Regions from separate parts of the Janthinobacterium sp. EB271-G4-7A genome, predicted to be linked through region 1. Evidence: predicted binding sites of a transcription regulator. Region 1 holds the regulator's gene; each other region holds the start of a gene.
What was found. The regulator FNR, encoded in region 1, switches genes on or off when oxygen is low (the NO sensors DNR and NnrR bind a similar motif). The targets are predictions, from matches to a motif close to TTGATNNNNATCAA.
Positions count from the first base shown of each region.

Region 2: the regulator FNR is predicted to act here: its motif matches at 2,269-2,282, upstream of IGS58_RS01655 (universal stress protein).
Region 3: the regulator FNR is predicted to act here: its motif matches at 2,300-2,313, upstream of ubiU (ubiquinone anaerobic biosynthesis protein UbiU).
Region 4: the regulator FNR is predicted to act here: its motif matches at 2,376-2,389, upstream of IGS58_RS08150 (OmpW/AlkL family protein).

Region 1 covers NZ_JACYMI010000004.1:360,867-365,042, forward strand. The annotation lists gene IGS58_RS24540 (response regulator) at 1-703, opposite strand, end outside; gene fnr (fumarate/nitrate reduction transcriptional regulator Fnr) at 953-1,711, shown strand; gene IGS58_RS24550 (FixH family protein) at 1,715-2,239, opposite strand; gene ccoG (cytochrome c oxidase accessory protein CcoG) at 2,342-3,724, opposite strand; gene ccoP (cytochrome-c oxidase, cbb3-type subunit III) at 3,727-4,176, opposite strand, start outside.
Region 2 covers NZ_JACYMI010000001.1:346,277-350,452, forward strand. The annotation lists gene IGS58_RS01645 (NADP-dependent malic enzyme) at 1-275, shown strand, start outside; gene IGS58_RS01650 (hypothetical protein) at 329-1,198, opposite strand; gene IGS58_RS01655 (universal stress protein) at 1,268-2,104, opposite strand; gene IGS58_RS01660 (HD domain-containing phosphohydrolase) at 2,417-3,430, opposite strand; gene IGS58_RS01665 (MHYT domain-containing protein) at 3,427-4,176, opposite strand, start outside.
Region 3 covers NZ_JACYMI010000001.1:3,857,055-3,861,230, forward strand. The annotation lists gene ubiT (ubiquinone anaerobic biosynthesis accessory factor UbiT) at 1-272, opposite strand, end outside; gene ubiV (ubiquinone anaerobic biosynthesis protein UbiV) at 293-1,189, opposite strand; gene ubiU (ubiquinone anaerobic biosynthesis protein UbiU) at 1,199-2,236, opposite strand; gene IGS58_RS17360 (hypothetical protein) at 2,399-2,809, shown strand; gene IGS58_RS17365 (ribonucleoside triphosphate reductase) at 2,933-4,176, shown strand, end outside.
Region 4 covers NZ_JACYMI010000001.1:1,777,136-1,781,311, forward strand. The annotation lists gene IGS58_RS08130 (NAD(P)H-dependent oxidoreductase) at 1-216, opposite strand, end outside; gene IGS58_RS08135 (MerR family transcriptional regulator) at 276-641, opposite strand; gene fur (ferric iron uptake transcriptional regulator) at 719-1,159, opposite strand; gene IGS58_RS08145 (LysR family transcriptional regulator) at 1,397-2,293, shown strand; gene IGS58_RS08150 (OmpW/AlkL family protein) at 2,460-3,077, shown strand; gene IGS58_RS08155 (MetQ/NlpA family ABC transporter substrate-binding protein) at 3,166-3,993, opposite strand; gene IGS58_RS08160 (methionine ABC transporter permease) at 4,026-4,176, opposite strand, start outside.

The sequences.
Region 1 (4,176 bases):
GCAGCTGGGTGGTCGTCAGGTTGGCGTTCGGCTTGCGCGGCTGCAGCAAACGGCTGGTATCGGGGTGCAGCACGTAGCGCGGCACGGCGCCGCGCGTGAGGATGAAGTAATAGCCGCTCTTGCCGATCTTTTCCGAGCGCAGGCGGCCCAGCAGATTGTCCTTGTACAGGCGCAGCACGCCGATCACCACGCCGGCCACCTGGCCATCGGCGGCCAGCACGGGCGCCACCATCTGCACGATGGGCATGCCGCTCGACTTGCCCAGCATCGGCTCGGTAATCATGGGCTGGCGCGTGCGCAGGACGGTCTGGAAATACTCGCGCTCGGCGACGTTGATGCCGGCGCGCCCCGTCACTTCCGGCATGTCGGCCACGATGGCGCCATGCGCGTCGAGCACCAGCACGTCGTCGAACAGCACCAGCATCGAGCGGCGCGCATAGTATTCGCGCAATTGGGCGGGCTGGGCGATCAATTCCGGCGGCTGCTGCCTGGCCGTCAGGGTGACAATCTGCAGCAGCATGCCCAGCTTGTCGTCGAGCTCGGCAGCGGTGCGGCTGATCAGCGATGACTGCTGGCTCAGCAGTACTCGGGTGAAGTCGTCGCGCATGTGCTGCACCTGGATCATGGTGACCAGCGCGATCATGGCGATCGAGGTCAGGCTGGTGGCCAGCGCGACTTTTGCTTTAATGCCGAGAGGCTTCATGATTTCCTTTTCAGTGCCGGGCGGCACAGGCGGCAGATAATGCTGTCAGGAATTTTCCTATCAATACCCCAGCTTGGCAAGCGCCGCCGCGCAAATTGCCCGCCCCGTATGGGCTTTTGACGATGTTGCCATATAATTAAAGGCTGGACGTCGTTTATTCGCCGAATTTACGGTGAAATTGGCATACGGCAACCCTGTATGCAGCTGTATGCAGTAAACTTGTTGTTGCATTTTCTAAAAGGTACCGACATGACTGAAGCGCTCCTCACTCCAACCTTGCCCACCGTGAACGTGGAGGCGTTGCGTGCACGATGCTCGACCTGCAGCATGCATCAATTGTGCCTGCCGATGGGCCTTGATGTGGGCGACATGGATCGGCTGGACCAGATCATCGGCCGCCGCCGCAAGATCGTGCGCGGGGCCTCGCTGTTCCGCATCGGCGACTCGTTCCAGAACCTGTACGCGATCCGCCTGGGGCACTTCAAGACCTACCAGATCAATCCGGGTGGCGAAGAGCAGGTGACGGGTTTCCAGATGGCCGGTGAACTGCTGGGCATGGATGCCATCAGCGCCGACCGCCACCACTGTAATGCCGTGGCGCTGGAAGACAGCGAAGTGTGTGAAATTCCGTTTTCCAGCCTGGAACAATTGCTGGGCAATATGCCGACCCTGCTGCGTCATTTCCACCGCATGATGAGCCAGGAAATCACGCGCGAGCAAAGCGTCATGCTATTGCTGGGCAATATGCAGGCGACCCAGCGTTTTGCCGCCTTCATCGTCAACCTGGCATCGCGCTATGAAGCACGCGGCTATTCGGGCAGCAATTTCCAGCTGCGCATGTCGCGCGAGGAAATCGGCAACTATCTGGGCCTGACCATCGAAAGCGTCAGCCGCTTATTGTCGAAATTCAAGAAGGAAGGCTGGCTGCGCGTCTCGAACCGCGAGATCGAAATCCTGCAGCCGGCCAAGTTGAAAGCGATTACGGCCGGCACGGACGTCTGCAAATAAGACTTACAGTTCTTCATCCGCGTGCAGCGCGATGCTGCGCTGCAGGGGCCAGGTCCAGATGCCGGACAGCCGCCACTCGCGTTTGTCGTTTTCCACCAGCACTTGCCAGCGGCTGCGCTCGAGCATCGGCAGTGCTACGGAAAAATTGCCGGCCGCATCGGGCTGCACCAGCAGCTTGATATCCTTTTCCGGCAGGGTCGCATGCGCCAGGTGCAGCTGCAGCGGCGCCTGATAGGCCTTGCCGAAGCTGTGCACGGAACCACTGAGGCGCGCTGCAGCCACGTCATATGACAGGCGCGTATCCATGGCCAGGTCGCTGGCGATCGTGTCGCGCTTCAAATCCTGGTTGATCGCCTTGCCCTGCTTGTAATAATCGCCCACCACCAGCGCATCGGGCTGCGTAAACGCGATATAGCCCATGAAGCTGCCGACGACCACGGACAGGCCGGGACCGATCATCAGCAGCCATGGCCAGCGATGCTTGTACCACGGTGCAACGGGGGGTTGCAGTTTCAGACTGTCGGACATGGTGTTTCTCCTGTTTAATCAGCCAGTCCCCGCATGGGGACCGGCCTTCCTGCAACTTCGTGGCGGCGGCGAGGGCACCCGGTCCCCGTCCGCCTTTCCTTGTTAACGTGGCACGATGAATACCGCGCTTTCACGCACATGCAGCGATGGATCGTCCAGCGATTGCAATTCGATCGCAATCTTGTTCGAGCCCTTCTCTCCCACGCCGTGCGGTACGCGCAGGCGGATCGGCCAGCCCAGCGTTTCCGTCGGCTGCAAGGTCACTTCTTCGCGCGTCAGCAAGGTCAGGCCCGGCAAGCCGGAAGCGCTGATTTTAAAATGCTGGCTTTGCTCGGACGTATTCATGATCTGCAGGCGGTAGACGTTTTCGATCATGCCGTCTTCGACTTCGCGCCCCATCGAACCGCGGTCGCGGATCACGTCCATTTTCAGGGGCGTGCGCAGGGCCAGCGACGTACACACGGCGATGATGATCAGGGCCAGGATGGAAGTGTAGATCAAGACGCGCGGGCGCATGGCGCGCTGACGTATCTGCTTCGAATTGAAGTTGTTTTCCATCGCATGGTCGGTGCTGTAGCGTATCAGGCCACGCGGCCGCTCGACCTTGTCCATCACGCTGTTGCAGGCATCGACGCAGGCGGCGCAGCCGATGCATTCATACTGCAGGCCGTTGCGGATATCGATGCCGGTCGGACACACCTGCACGCACAGGGTACAGTCGATGCAATCGCCCAGCTTGTCGTTGTTGCCGGCCTTCTTGCTCATGGCGCCGCGTGGTTCGCCGCGCTTGGCATCGTAGGTGATGATCAGGGTGTCCTGGTCGAACATGGCGCTCTGGAAGCGCGCGTAGGGGCACATGTATTTGCACACCTGCTCGCGCAGCCAGCCCGCGTTGCCGTAGGTTGCCAGGCTGTAGAACAAGACCCAGAACCATTCCCAGGGACCGAAATTGAGGGTGGTCACCGACTGCGCCAGTTCCTTGATCGGCGTGAAGTAGCCGACAAAGGTAAAGCCCGTCCACAGGGCGATGGCGCCCCATACCAGGTGCTTGGCGGTCTTCTTGAAGGCCTTGCGCACGGAGGGGCCCTGCTTGTCGAGGGCCATGCGCGCGCTGCGCGTGCCCTCGATGCGGCGTTCGACCCACAGGAAAATTTCCGTGTATACCGTTTGCGGGCAGGAGAACCCGCACCACACCCGCCCGGCAATGGCCGTGACGAGGAACAACAAATACGCACAGATGATCAGCAGGGCCGCCAGATAGATGAAATCCTGGGGCCACAGCACGACGCCGAAAATGTAGAACTTGCGCGTGGTCAAATCGAACAGCAGGGCTTGCCTGCCATTCCAGGTCAACCACGGCAAGCCGTAGAACGCCAGCTGGGTAAGCCATACGCATACCCATCGCCAGGTAGCGTAGCGTCCTTTGGCCTCGCGAGGGTAGATTTGCTCGCGGGCCGCATACATCTTGATGACTTGAGGTTCCATTTTTACTTTGCGGGCGCCTGCGGATTCGACAGGCTCCAGACATACGCCGACAGCACGTGTACCTTGGATTCGCCGAGGAAATCGCTGAAGGCCGGCATGGTGTTGCTGCGTCCCTTGCGTACGGTTTCCATGATGGTATCGGCGCTGCCGCCGTACAGCCAGGTCTTGTCCGTCAGGTTCGGCGCACCGAGCATCTGGTTACCCTTGGCATCGGCGCCATGACAGGCCATGCAGGCGCCAAACTTGGCCTTGCCCAGCACGGACTTGACGGGATCCGAGGTCGAGCTGGACAGGCTCAGCACATAATGGGCCACGTTCTCGACATCCTTTTCGGAGCCCAGGGCGGCGCCCATCGGTGGCATTTGCCCATTGCGGCCGTGCAGGATGGTGGTCTTGATGACGTCGGGTTCGCCGCCATACAGCCAGTCCTTGTCGGTCAGGTTGGGGAAGCC
Region 2 (4,176 bases), on a different contig from region 1:
GCGATACGGCCCTGGACAGCAAGCTGCGTCAGAAAATCATGCCCAATTCGGCACTGAAGAACGACGCCAACCTGCTCGTCATGCCGAACATCGAATCGGCCAACATCGCCTACAACCTGGTGAAAACGGCGGCCGGCAACGGCATCGCCGTGGGCCCGATCCTGCTCGGTTGCGCCAAGCCCGTGCACATCCTGACGCCATCGGCCACCGTGCGCCGCATCGTCAACATGACGGCGCTGTGCGTCGTTGACGCGGTAGCGCAACGCAAAGCCTAAGTTTTTAGCTGCCGCCTGAAAGCCGCGCCATCCGCAAGGAGGCGCGGCTTTTTTTACATGGGCGGCACGGGCAGGGCTGCGGCGGGCGGATGGCGGCGCAGGTAGTAATGGCGGTACAGCATGATCTCGCCCCATACCAGCAGCAGCGCCGCCAGCGCGAACAGGCCCAGCGTGATCTTGAACGAATTGAAATAGGCGCCGGCTTGCCGTTTGATGGCGTCGATGAAAATCATCGGCACTGACTTGTCGAGTTTGCTGAAGTCGGCATGGCGCGCCACGTCGGTGGTCAGGCGCACGGCCAGATCGGTGCCCAGCGCGGCCAGTTCGCCCGTCGCCTGGCCACGGAAGTTGGCGCCCTTGAGCGCTTCGCCGAGCAGGCCGACCCTGGCGATCAGCTGTTCCTGCAGCACCTGCGTCAGCAGCACGCTGCCGCGGCGCAGAATGAATTCATTGATCCAGCGCGCCTTGCTGCGTTCCCAGTAGCTGCTGGATGTGGGCTGGTAATACATGCCTTGCACGAATGGTTCCAGCAGGCTGCGCACGCTGATGGGCTGGCCCGGGGCGATCAGCTTGACCTGCTGTTCCAGGTAGACGCGCAGCGCCGGCATCTGTGCTTCGACCACGGGCTGCAAGTCGCGCTCGAGGGCCTGGTTGACCACGCGGTGCACGCTGTGCACGGCGCCAAAGCCGGCACCGAGGAGCGGCAGCGCGAGCAGGATCAGCACATAGCTGAGCTTGGCGGCCACATGCCAGGCGCGGGGACGGCGCACCAGCAGGCATTTTCTGGCCAGCTGGTAGCAGATGCCGAGCGCCAGCACGAAGCCGGCCGCGCTGCACAGCAGCATCCACGGCAGGGCGGTCCACAGCAGTTCGCCGCCGAATGGCGCCAGGCTATTGCCCCAATTGACGAGTTGTTGGTTCATGTACATTGCTTTGATATGGATAAACAGGCAAGTATACCCATCGTGCAACGACATGGAGCGCGCTTGGTTTCAGTGCGCCATCAGCACCGGCAAGGTCATCTGGCGCAAGATCGTTTCCGTCACGCCGCCGAGTAAAATTTCGCGGAAGCGCGCGTGGCCGTAGCCGCCCATCACCAGCAGGTCCGCATGCACTTCGGCGGCCATGGCCAGCAGCGCCGCGCCGATGTCGCCCGTGGCGATGGCCGGACGCACTTCGACGGGCACGCCATGGCGGCTCAGGTAGGCGGCGATGTCGGCGCCCGGATGGCGGGCCGGCTGTGCATGGCCGGCCGGCGGGTGCAGCAGGGCCAGCACCACCAGGCGCGCCGCGCGCAAGAGGGGCAGGGCGTGGCCGATGGCGCGCGTCGCTTCCATGCTGCCATCCCAGGCCACCACGACGGTGTTGTCGATCTGCGTGAACTTGCCGCTGCGCGGCACGATCAGCACGGGACGGGCCGCGTTCAGCATCACGTAGGGCACCAGGTCGCTCATGGCGCCGGGCAGCGCTTCGCTGTCGTCGTGCTGGCTCAGCACCGTCAAGTCGCTGTAGCGCGCGCTGACGGCCATGCCGCCATCCTCATCGTCTTCGATCAGGCGCCGTTCCAGCGAGACGGTGCCGGCCTGGCGCGCCAGCGTTTCAAACTGGTCGAGGGCTTGTTCCGCCTGCCCATGCAGGGCGTTGATCTGCGCCGCCACGGCGCTGCCGCGCATGCCGCGGTTGTTTTCCACGTAAAAACGCGACAGGCCCGTCATGGCGGCGCCGATCAGGTGCGCCTGGTGCGCGTGCGCCAGCCGTGCCGCGATGGCGATGCGCTGCGGCGCATGGCGCGACAGGTCGGCGTGGACGAGGATGGATTTATAGGCCATGTTGTCATTCGCTAGTCAGGATGGCAACAAGGCTAGAACGGCAATACGGGCAAGTCCAGCATTGCCTTGCTGGCGGGCGGTTTTCTTGTGCTGGGCTTGATGTGGGTCAAAAAAACACGGGCCATGGCCATCTGCAAGTCCTCAGCCAGGAAATGCTGATCCATTTGATGTGCATCAAAATGTTTGGCCCGTCGCCAGCCATAATGACATTGAACTCCTTGCCTTTCCAGTGGTCTGCATCGGCGCCGGCGCCATCTGTCCGGCACTTCCCTGTGTGACGCAACAACGCTGGCCGTGGCGGGAGTTCATTCTTCAAGCGGGCGCGTGGTGTTCCTCTTTCTCTGCCCAGCGCAGCCGGATGGCGTCGATGGCGGGCAGTTCCTGCACAAACAGCCCGACCAGCCGCGCATCGAAATGGCTGCCTTGTTGCGCTTGCAGATAGCCCACGGCGTCCAGTACCGACCACGCGCGCTTGTACGGGCGCACCGAGGTCAGCGCGTCGAAGACGTCGGCCACGGCGACGATGCGCCCCGCCAGGGGAATCGCTTCGCCCGCCAAGCCGTTCGGGTAGCCGCTGCCATCCCATTTTTCATGGTGCGACAGGGCGATCTCGCGCGCCAGCGCCAGCATGCCGCCTTCGGCATGTTCGCCGATGATGTCGCCGCCGATGCGCGCGTGCGTCTGCATGATGGCCCATTCATCCGCGTCGAGCTTGCCCGGCTTTTGCAGGATGCGATCGGGGATGCCGATCTTGCCCACGTCGTGCATGGGCGCCGCGTGCAGCAGGTCGTCAGCGGCGGCCTCGTCCATGCCGACGGCCACGCCCAGCAGGCGCGCGTAATGGCTCATGCGGATCACGTGCAAGCCCGTTTCATTGTCCTTGTATTCGGCTGCCAGGCCCAGGCGCTGGACGATCTGCAGCCGCGTTTCCTTCAGCTCGTCGATGCGCACCAGCGACAGGTGCGTGCGCACGCGGGCGCGCACGATGGCGGGACTGAGCGGCTTGGTGATGTAATCGACGGCGCCCGCTTCAAAACCACTGAGTTCGTCGCGCATGTCATTCAGGGCCGTGACGAAAATGACGGGAATGGCGGCCGTCAGTGGCGCGGCTTTCAGCTGGCGGCAGGCGTCGTGGCCGCTCATGCCGGGCATCATCACGTCGAGCAGGATCAGGGCCGGGCGTTCCTGCTGCGCCAGTTCCAGTGCCCGCGCGCCATCCTTGGCGAACAGCAGCGCGTAGTCGTTCTGCAATATCTGGCGCAGCAATTGCAAATTGGCCGCCTCGTCGTCGACGACGAGAATCACGGGCCTGGCGGGTGCATTCATGGGGACTCCGGTGCGAAGGTGTGCAGCAAGTCGTGCAAGAGCGACTGCGCGAGGGGGAAATCGAAATCGTCGATGGCATGCCGCAGCGGCGCCAGCGCGTCCGCTTGCGCGCCCATGGCGTGCTGCAACTGTGCTTGCGCCGCGTCATCGAGTTCGCCGCGCCGCAAGGCGTGCAGCAGGGAACTGGCCGCTTGCCGGGCGGCGGGCGCATCGATGGCAGCCGCCGTTGCCGCCGGCAATGCAGGCGGCGCCAGCCGGGCGATGGCGGCCAGGGCCGCCGGCCATTGCGTCAGCAGCTTGCCCAGCATCTCGTCGAGCTGCCGTGCCGTGGCGGAGCCGGGGCTGGCGCAGCACTGCTCCAGCGCCGCCAGGCTGGCGGCCAGCTGTTCCAGACCGAGATTGGCTGCCACGCCGCGCAACTGGTGACTCTGCGGCAAGAGCGCCGCGTGGTCGCGCGCCTCGATGGCGGCCAGCAGGGCAGGCGGCAAGCGGGGATGCTCGCGTGCGAAACGGGCCAGCGCCGCGTGGTAGGCACTGTCGTTGCCGGCCCAGCGCTGCAGGGCGCCCGCATGGTGCAGCACCCGTCCGCCAGCGGGCGCCGCCGGTTCGTCGCCATCGTCGCCCGCTTCTGCCGCCAGGCCCAGCACGCGGGCGATTTCCTGCGACAGCGCCTGCCACTCGACGGGCTTGGTGGCGAAACCGTCCATGCCGGCCGCCCGCGCCGCCTTGCGGTGCGCATCGAGCAC
Region 3 (4,176 bases), on a different contig from region 1:
ACAAACACCGTGCCCTGCCACTCGAAATCGAAGGCGATGCCCGCGTCCAGCAGCCGCAAGCGCAAGCTGCGCCCTTCCAGGCTGCGCCGCACGTCGTCGGGCAATTGCGGCGCCAGCAGGCGGTTCAAGCCTTGCACGAACAGCCAGGAGGCGGGATACGGGGGCAGCTTGGACAGCAATTCGGCCAGCGGTTCCGGCAAGCGGTACGACACGCCGGGCTTGCTCATGGGAGGCTTGGCCGGGATCGGCAATCTTTCCAGTTGATCTTGCATGGTGCTTCCTTTCGATGCGTTCAATGTGGGGCGTGCTGTTCCATGCCGGGCTGGCCGTGCCAGTAGCCGTCGCAGGCGCCGGCCGGCTGGCAGGCCGCCAGCTGGGCCTGGGCGCCGATGCCGCTGACCTGGCCACGGCGGGCGCGGTCAAAGATGGCGATGACTTGTTCCGTATGCATGGCTTGCGGGCTGATGCGCGCCACCACCACGCCCATGTCGCGCATGGCGTCGAGTTCTCGCACCAGGTTGTAGACCAGCGCCGACTGCGTCTGCGTGCCATTCAGTACCAGGAATGGCACTTCGTCGCGCGTGCGCAGCAGCAGGCCGTCCGGCTCTTCCAGGCAGCTGTAGCCGCAATCGTCCTTCGGCAGGTTGCGGTTGCGCGCCGTGAAGCAGCGCGCGGAAAACGCCAGCGGCATGCGGCCGTAGGCGAAGACTTCCGTCTCCAGCCCTTCCGGCTTCTGGCGCTGCATCTCGGCCAGCGCCGTCTGCCCCATTTCCAGCGGCATCACCCAGCGCCGTGCACCCAGGCGCGCCAGCAATTGCAGGCTGGGGCCATTGAACAGGTTCAAATGGGGACCGGCGACGAAGGACGTACCCTTTTCCATGCAGTGCACGGCGCCCATGTCGTTGGCCTCGACGCCATAGCGGCCATTGCCCGTGATGCGGCGCAGGGTCGCCAGTTCGGCGCCCGCCTCGATCAGCGCCTGCGTCGACAGCACCACTTCCTTGCCGGCGGCGGCCAGCATGTCGGCGATATCGAGCCAGTCGGCCAGGCGCACCTCATGCCGGCGCGAGCAGACGGTTTCGCCCAGGTACACGATATCGACGGCGGTGCCGGCGATCTGCTGGTAAAACTCGAAGACGGTGGCACGCGGCCAGTAGTACAGCAAGGGGCCCAGTGAGAGCTTCAGCATGTTCATCCTCTATTTCCAAGATCTGTGGTAAGCACCTAATGTGTGCTGCTGGCCTTCGGCCAGCTTGTCCATGGCCGCCATCCAGCCCGGCTTGACGGCGTAGCGCGCATTGCCTTCGCGGCAGGCGTCGATCGCCTCGCGCCACACGCGCGTCACCTGCGCCACGTAGGCGGGGCTGCGCTGGCGCCCTTCGATCTTCACGGCCCGCACGCCCATGGCGATCAGTTGCGGCAGCAGCGCCAGGGTATTCAGGCTGGCCGGCTCCTCGATGGCGTAATACTCTTCGTCATTGACTTCGAAACGGCCCTTGCACAGGGTCGGATAGCTGGCGTTTTCGCCGGGCGCATAGCGGTCGATCAGCACGCCGTTCAGGCGCGATTCGAGGCCGTTCGGCGTTTCCAGCCAACGCACGGATTTCGCCGGCGAGCACACGCCATGGGTATTCGGCGCCTCGCCCGTCGCATACGACGACAGCGCGCAACGTCCTTCGACCATCACGCACAGGGAGCCGAAACCGAAGACCTCGATCTCGACTTCCGTCTTGGCGATCAGTTGCTCCACCTGCGCCATCGACAGCACGCGCGGCAGCACGGCGCGGGCGATGCCGAAGTGCTCATGGTAAAAATTGATGGCTTCGTAGTTGGTGGCCGAGCCCTGCACGGAAAGGTGCAGGCGCAGCTGCGGGTGATGCTCACTTGCGTAGGCCATCAGGCCAGGATCGGCCACGATCATGGCGTCGATGCCGGCCTGCGCGGCGCGGTCGATGGCGCTGCGCCACACGGCCCAGTTGTGCGGCTGCGGATAGGTATTCAGCGCCAGCAGCACCTTGCGCCCATATTGGTGGGCATAGCGCACGCCCTCGGCGATGGCCTTCTCGTCGAAATTGAGGCCGGCGAAATTGCGCGCATTGGTGGCGTCGCGAAAGCCCAGGTAAACGGTGTCGGCGCCATTGTCGACGGCTGCTTTCAAGGCGGGCAGGCTGCCGGCGGGGCAGACCAGTTCCAGCGGTCCGGCCACGCGGGTGGCGGTGGTTGATTCAAGCATCATGATATTCACAGTCCTGTATCGGCTCAGGGTGCAGACTATAGCCCCGCCCATGCTGGCCAGTCCTTGACGCAGGTGAAGGAATGCATGCATGGCTGGCGCGCGTTCAACTTGCTTGACCTGGCTGTAAAATGCCCCACTTTTCTCCCTCTTCGATTGCCCGCCATGCCCCGCAAACCGCTGCTGATCTTCCTGCTCACCCTGTTCCTCACCGTGCTGCAAGTACAGTGGGCCGCGCCCGCCGACGGCTATGTCGAAGAAAAGCTCTCCATCCTGTCGCCCGAGATACTGGGCGCGTATCCGGGCGTGCTGCTGCTGTTCCTGCAAGCCGTCTTCGCGCGCCGCGCCATGCCGGTGCCGCGCCAGATCGCCATCAGCACGGGCCTGCTGGCCGTCTACTGGCTGCTGGCGAACTACGTCACCTTCGATATCCGCGTCGCCAGCTGGAGCACCTTCTCGCCGCTGGAAATCTGGGCGCACGTGCTGCCCGCCTCCACTATCAGCATCGCCGTCTGCGCCGCCGCGTACTTTGGCCTGAGCCGCGTCATCCTGCGCCAGGGCCGCGCGAAAAAGTAAACGGGGGCGCTTTTTTCACCTGCATCAAGGATTCGTCACGCAACAGCACGCGCCCTTTGACGTCACTATATTTAGTGATTAATCTCCATAAAAACACCGCATGTTGTGTTTACTGGAGGTTTCATGACGACAAATGCAGTTTCCCCCACACGCGGCCAGGTCGATGTCGCCGCGTCCATCAATGAATACCTGGAGCGGCGCGACTGGCGTGTCAACGCCAACGCCAACCAGGGCTACTCGCTGGGCGGCCTGATACTCAATGTATCGGGCAAGGTCATCGCCAACTACTGGCTGGACCAGGTATATCCGCCGGAAGTGGGCGCGGCGCACCGCGAAGCGGCGCTGCACATCCACGACCTCGACATGCTGGCCGGCTATTGCGCCGGCTGGTCGCTGCGCACCCTGCTGCACGAAGGCTTGAACGGCGTGCCGGGCAAGATCGAATCCGGTCCGCCCAAGCACATGTCGAGCGCCATCGGCCAGATCGTCAATTTTCTCGGCACCCTGCAAAACGAGTGGGCCGGCGCGCAGGCGTTCAGCTCCTTCGACACCTACATGGCACCCTACATCCGCAAGGACAGCCTGCGCTACGAAGACGTGCGCCAGTACATGCAGGAGCTGATCTTCAACCTCAACGTGCCGTCGCGCTGGGGCACGCAGACGCCGTTCACCAACCTCACCTTCGACTGGGTCTGCCCGGACGACCTGCGCGAGCAGATTCCCGTCATCGCCGGCCAGGAGATGGACTTCAGCTATGGCGAGCTGCAGGCGGAAATGGACATGATCAACCGCGCCTACATCGAGATCATGATGGCGGGCGACGCCAAGGGCAGGGTCTTCACCTTCCCCATCCCCACCTATAACATCACCGAGGATTTCGACTGGCATAGCGAAAACGCGGAGCGTCTGTTCGAAATGACGGCCCGCTACGGCCTGCCCTACTTCCAGAACTTCATCAATTCGGAACTCAAGCCGAACATGATCCGCTCCATGTGCTGCCGCTTGCAGCTGGACTTGCGCGAACTGCTGAAACGGGGCAACGGCCTGTTCGGTTCCGCCGAGCAGACGGGTTCCCTGGGCGTGGTGACGATCAACTGCGCGCGCCTGGGCCACCGATGGCGCGGCGACGAGCCAGCCCTGATGGCGGACCTGGACCGCCTGCTGGAACTGGGCAAGACGAGCCTGGAAATCAAGCGCCGCACCATCGAGGAACTGATGCAGCAAGGCCTGTTCCCGTACACGAAGCGCTACCTTGGCACCCTGCGCAACCACTTCTCCACCCTGGGCGTGAACGGCATCAACGAAATGATCCGCAATTTCAGCGGCGACGCCTACGACATCACGGCGCCAGCAGGCCATGCGCTGGC
Region 4 (4,176 bases), on a different contig from region 1:
CTGCGCCGCCAGCAAGTCCGCTTCCAGCGGCTGCACCTGGCGGTAGCCTTCGTGCAGGATGGGATCGAAGTCCAGCTGGCCCAGGCGCAGTTCGCGCACAGTGTGGCCTTCGCTGCGGGCCGTGGCGGCGTAGGCTTCGGCCAGGGCGGCGCAAAAGCTGTCGCCCGACGGGTGGCCGAGGAGTATCAAAATGCGCTTGGGTGTCGTCTTGGTCATGATGCAGGCTGTCCGTTAAAGAAGAGCTTGCATGCTAAAGCCTGCCCCTGGGGGCAGAGTCAAGCGGCCTCTTGCAGACGCTGCTGCGCCAGGCAGTCGCGGATTTCCGTGTCGATGTCGGCCAATTGCGCATCGATCTGGCGCAGGCGGGCGATATCCTGCCGCACCTGTGCGCGCTTGGCGGCGATGTGCTGCGACAGGGCGGCCCAGTCGGTATCGTCGCCGGCCAGGATGGGCAGCAGTTCGGCCAGGCGGAAGCCCAGGGCCTGCGCCTGGCGTATCAGCCTCACTTGCGCCAGGTCTTGCTGCGTGTAGACGCGGTAGGCGCCCGAGCGGCGCACGTCGCCCAGCAAGCCCAGCGCTTCATAGTGGCGCAAGGCCTTGGGCGAGGTGCCCGCCAGGCGGGCGATTTCTCCGATGTACATGCTGGTCCTTTGTTGAGCTGAGCTGCGGCACGCAGTGTAGCGCAGGTGGCTTGCCAGGCGCTACGCTGCGCGCTGCCTCAGGACGCTTTGCGCGGCGGGACTTTCTTCGCCGTGCACTCGGCGCAGGTGCCGTACAGCGACAGCGCGTGCTCGTGCAGCACGAAGCCCCGCTCTGCGGCGATCTCGTTCTGGCGCAGCTCAATGCCTTCGTCGACGAATTCATCGACCTTGCCGCAGCCCGTGCAGACCAGGTGGTCGTGGTGCTGGCCTTCGTTCAGTTCGAACACGGCGTGGCCCGATTCGAAGTGCCGGCGAAACAAAATGCCCGCTTCGGCAAACTGCATCAGCACGCGGTAGATGGTGGCCAGGCCCACGTCGATTTTTTCGGCCAGCAAGAGTTTGTAGACATCGTCCGCACTCAGGTGCTTGATCGTGCCTTCTTGAAACAGCTGCAGAATCCGCAAGCGGGGGATGGTTACTTTCAAGCCCGATTCACGCAGTTCCCTCAATATATCCATGTCTCCCATTCCTTTTTGTAGTCGCTTGAGCGAGGTAGTGCATTATATCGCAAATGATAATCATTACTATTCTCATTTGTATTGTGCGGAGTGGAAATATTATGCTGGCTAGCCGGCCGGCAGACCAGTGACATCGGCGCAAGCGTCGATTGCGTTGCACGCATCTTGCGTTGCAATTGCAAAACCAACGGTGATATCGCTACACTGTGCAGCAAGGAATAACAATGGGGCAGGAAGATGGACCGATTTGATGCGATGCGCATTTTTACCCGCATCGTCGAACTGCGCAGTTTCACCCAGGCGGCGCATGACCTTGGCTACCCGAAGGCGACCGTCACGCATGCGATCAAGCAGCTTGAAGCGCGGCTGCGCGTGCGCCTGCTGCAGCGGACCACGCGGCAAGTGACGCCCACGCCCGATGGCGAGGCGTATTACCAGCGCTGCGTGCGCCTGCTGGCGGACCTGGAAGAAACGGAAGCCGTGTTCAGTTCGGCGGCCCAGCAGCCGGCCGGCAAGCTGCGCATCGACCTGCACGCGACCCTGGCCATGCATTTCGTCATGCCCGTGCTGGACCAGTTCTGCGCCCGCTATCCGCTGATCGAACTGGAAATCGGTATGGGCGACCGCCTCGTCGACCTGGTGCGCGAAGGCGTCGATTGCGTGCTGCGCGTGGGCGAGCTGGGCGATTCGTCCATGGTGGCGCGCCGCGTGGCGCTGCTGGAGCAGGTGACGTGCGCCAGCCCCGCCTACCTGGCCGCGCACGGCACGCCGGAGACTCTGGCGCAACTGGATGGCCACCGCGCCGTCAATTTCTTTTCCGCCCAGACGGGCAAGGTCTGGCCCTTCGATTTCAAGGTGGGCGGGCAGCGGCACAGCGTGGCCTTGCCGGGCACCGTGTCCGTCAACAGTGCGGACGCATACCACGCCTGTTGCCGCGCGGGCATGGGCTTGATCCAGGCGCCCCGCTACCATCTGGAGCGGGCGCTGGCGGACGGCGACCTGGTGGAAGTGCTGCGGGACTTGCGTCCCGACCCGCTGCCCGTGTCCGTGCTGTATCCCCACCACCGGCAATTGTCGCCCCGTGTGCGTGTGTTTGCCGACTGGGTCGCCAGCCTGTTTGACGGCGTGCATTGATACGTATGCGTGCGCTGCGCTGCCGCATTTTCTTGACCTGGGCAAAGGAAAAAATCCCTCTGATGATGCCATCTAGCACTATTTGATGTGGATCAAAGTTTTTGTTGCACTGCACTCTTAGACTTCGCAGCGTTACTTAACGACATTAACGACAGAGGGAAATAAAATGAAAAAGTCCGCAACTGCAGCAGCAATCGTCCTGGCCGCCATCGGCGCATTCGCCGGCAACGCAATGGCACAGGAAAGCCCATGGCTGGTCCGTGCGCGCGCCGTGCATATCGATCCGGCCAACAAATCTGCTCCCGTTGGTGGCGTCGGCGCATCCGACCTGATTCACGTCAGCAGCAAGACGATTCCTGAAATCGATATTTCCTACTTCTTCACGCCAAATATCGCTGCCGAGCTGATCCTGACGTATCCGCAAAAGCATGACGTCACCTTGTCCGGCACGAAGATCGGCAGCTTCAAGCATTTGCCGCCGACCCTGTCGCTGCAATACCACTTCATGCCTGAAAAACAGTTCAGCCCATACGTGGGTGCGGGCGTGAACTACACGAATATCTCGGACGTGAAATTGCTGAACGGCGCCGGCCGCCTGGAACATGACAGCTGGGGCTTCTCGCTGCAAGCCGGTGTCGATTACAAACTGGACAAAAACTGGTCCTTGAACTTCGACATCAAGAAAGTGCAGATCCGCAGCGACGTATTGGCCGGTGGCGCCAAGATCAGCGAAGTCAAGGTGGATCCGCTCCTGATCGGCGTCGGTGTGGGTTACCGTTTCTAAGCATGGAATGACGGCGTCCACGCGGCGCGGGCAATAAAAAAACGGCCAGGTGTGAACCTGGCCGTTTTTTTGCGTGCAGCGCTTTGCTTTATTTTTTCAGCGTCTTTTCCAGCGCCAGCTGGTAGTCCGTCTTTTCGTAGCCGGCCAGGTATTTGTTCGTCGCGTCGAGGAAGGCGCGCGAGCGGTAGGCCGCTTCCAGGTCCTTGACCCATGGCTTGGCCTTGTCGGCCGTGCGGATGGCGACCAGGTTGATGTAGCTGTCCGAGATCTTTTCCACGGCGAGGGCCGACGTCAGCTTCATGCCGGCGGCCAGGGCGAAGTTACCGTTGACAAAAGCGTAGTCGGCGTCGGCCAGCGAACGTGGCAGCTGCGCCGCTTCCAGCGGCACCAGTTTCAGCTTCTTCGGGTTTTCCAGCACGTCGCGCTCTGAAGCGCGCAGCGGATCGACGTTCGGTTTGAGCTTGATCCAGCCCATCTTGGCCAGCATCACCAGCGCGCGCGCCTGGTTGGTCGGATCGTTCGGCATGGTGATGGTGGCGCCGTTCTTCACGTCGGCCAAGGACTTTTGCTTGCCGCCGTACAGGCCGATCGGCATGGTCGGCACGGTGATCAATGAGCTCAGTGGCAGCTTGTTATCGGTGGCGAACTTGGTCAGATAGACGATGTGCTGGAATACGTTGGCGTCCAGCGAACCTTCGGCCAGCGCGTAGTTCGGCTGCACGTAGTCGTTGAATTCCACGATCTTGACCTTGTAGCCCTGTTTTTCCAGGATAGGCTTGATGCCCAGCTTCAGCTGGTCCGAATACGGGCCGGAGCTGGTGCCGATGACGAGTTCTTTCGGGTCCTTGGCGTGGGCGGCGGTGGCGAAGGCCAGGCTGGCGGCGGCCAGGAGCAGGTTGCGGCGAATGTGGTTCATGCTTTTCCTTGTACTGAAATACTGAATATGAATTAACGTTTGTCGAGGCGCTTGGCGATGCGCGTGCCGGCGAACTGGATGGTTTGCACCAGCACGATCAGGATGGCCACGGTGGCGACCATGATGTCCGTCTCGAAGCGGTAGTAGCCGTAGCGGATGGCCAGGTCGCCGATACCGCCGCCG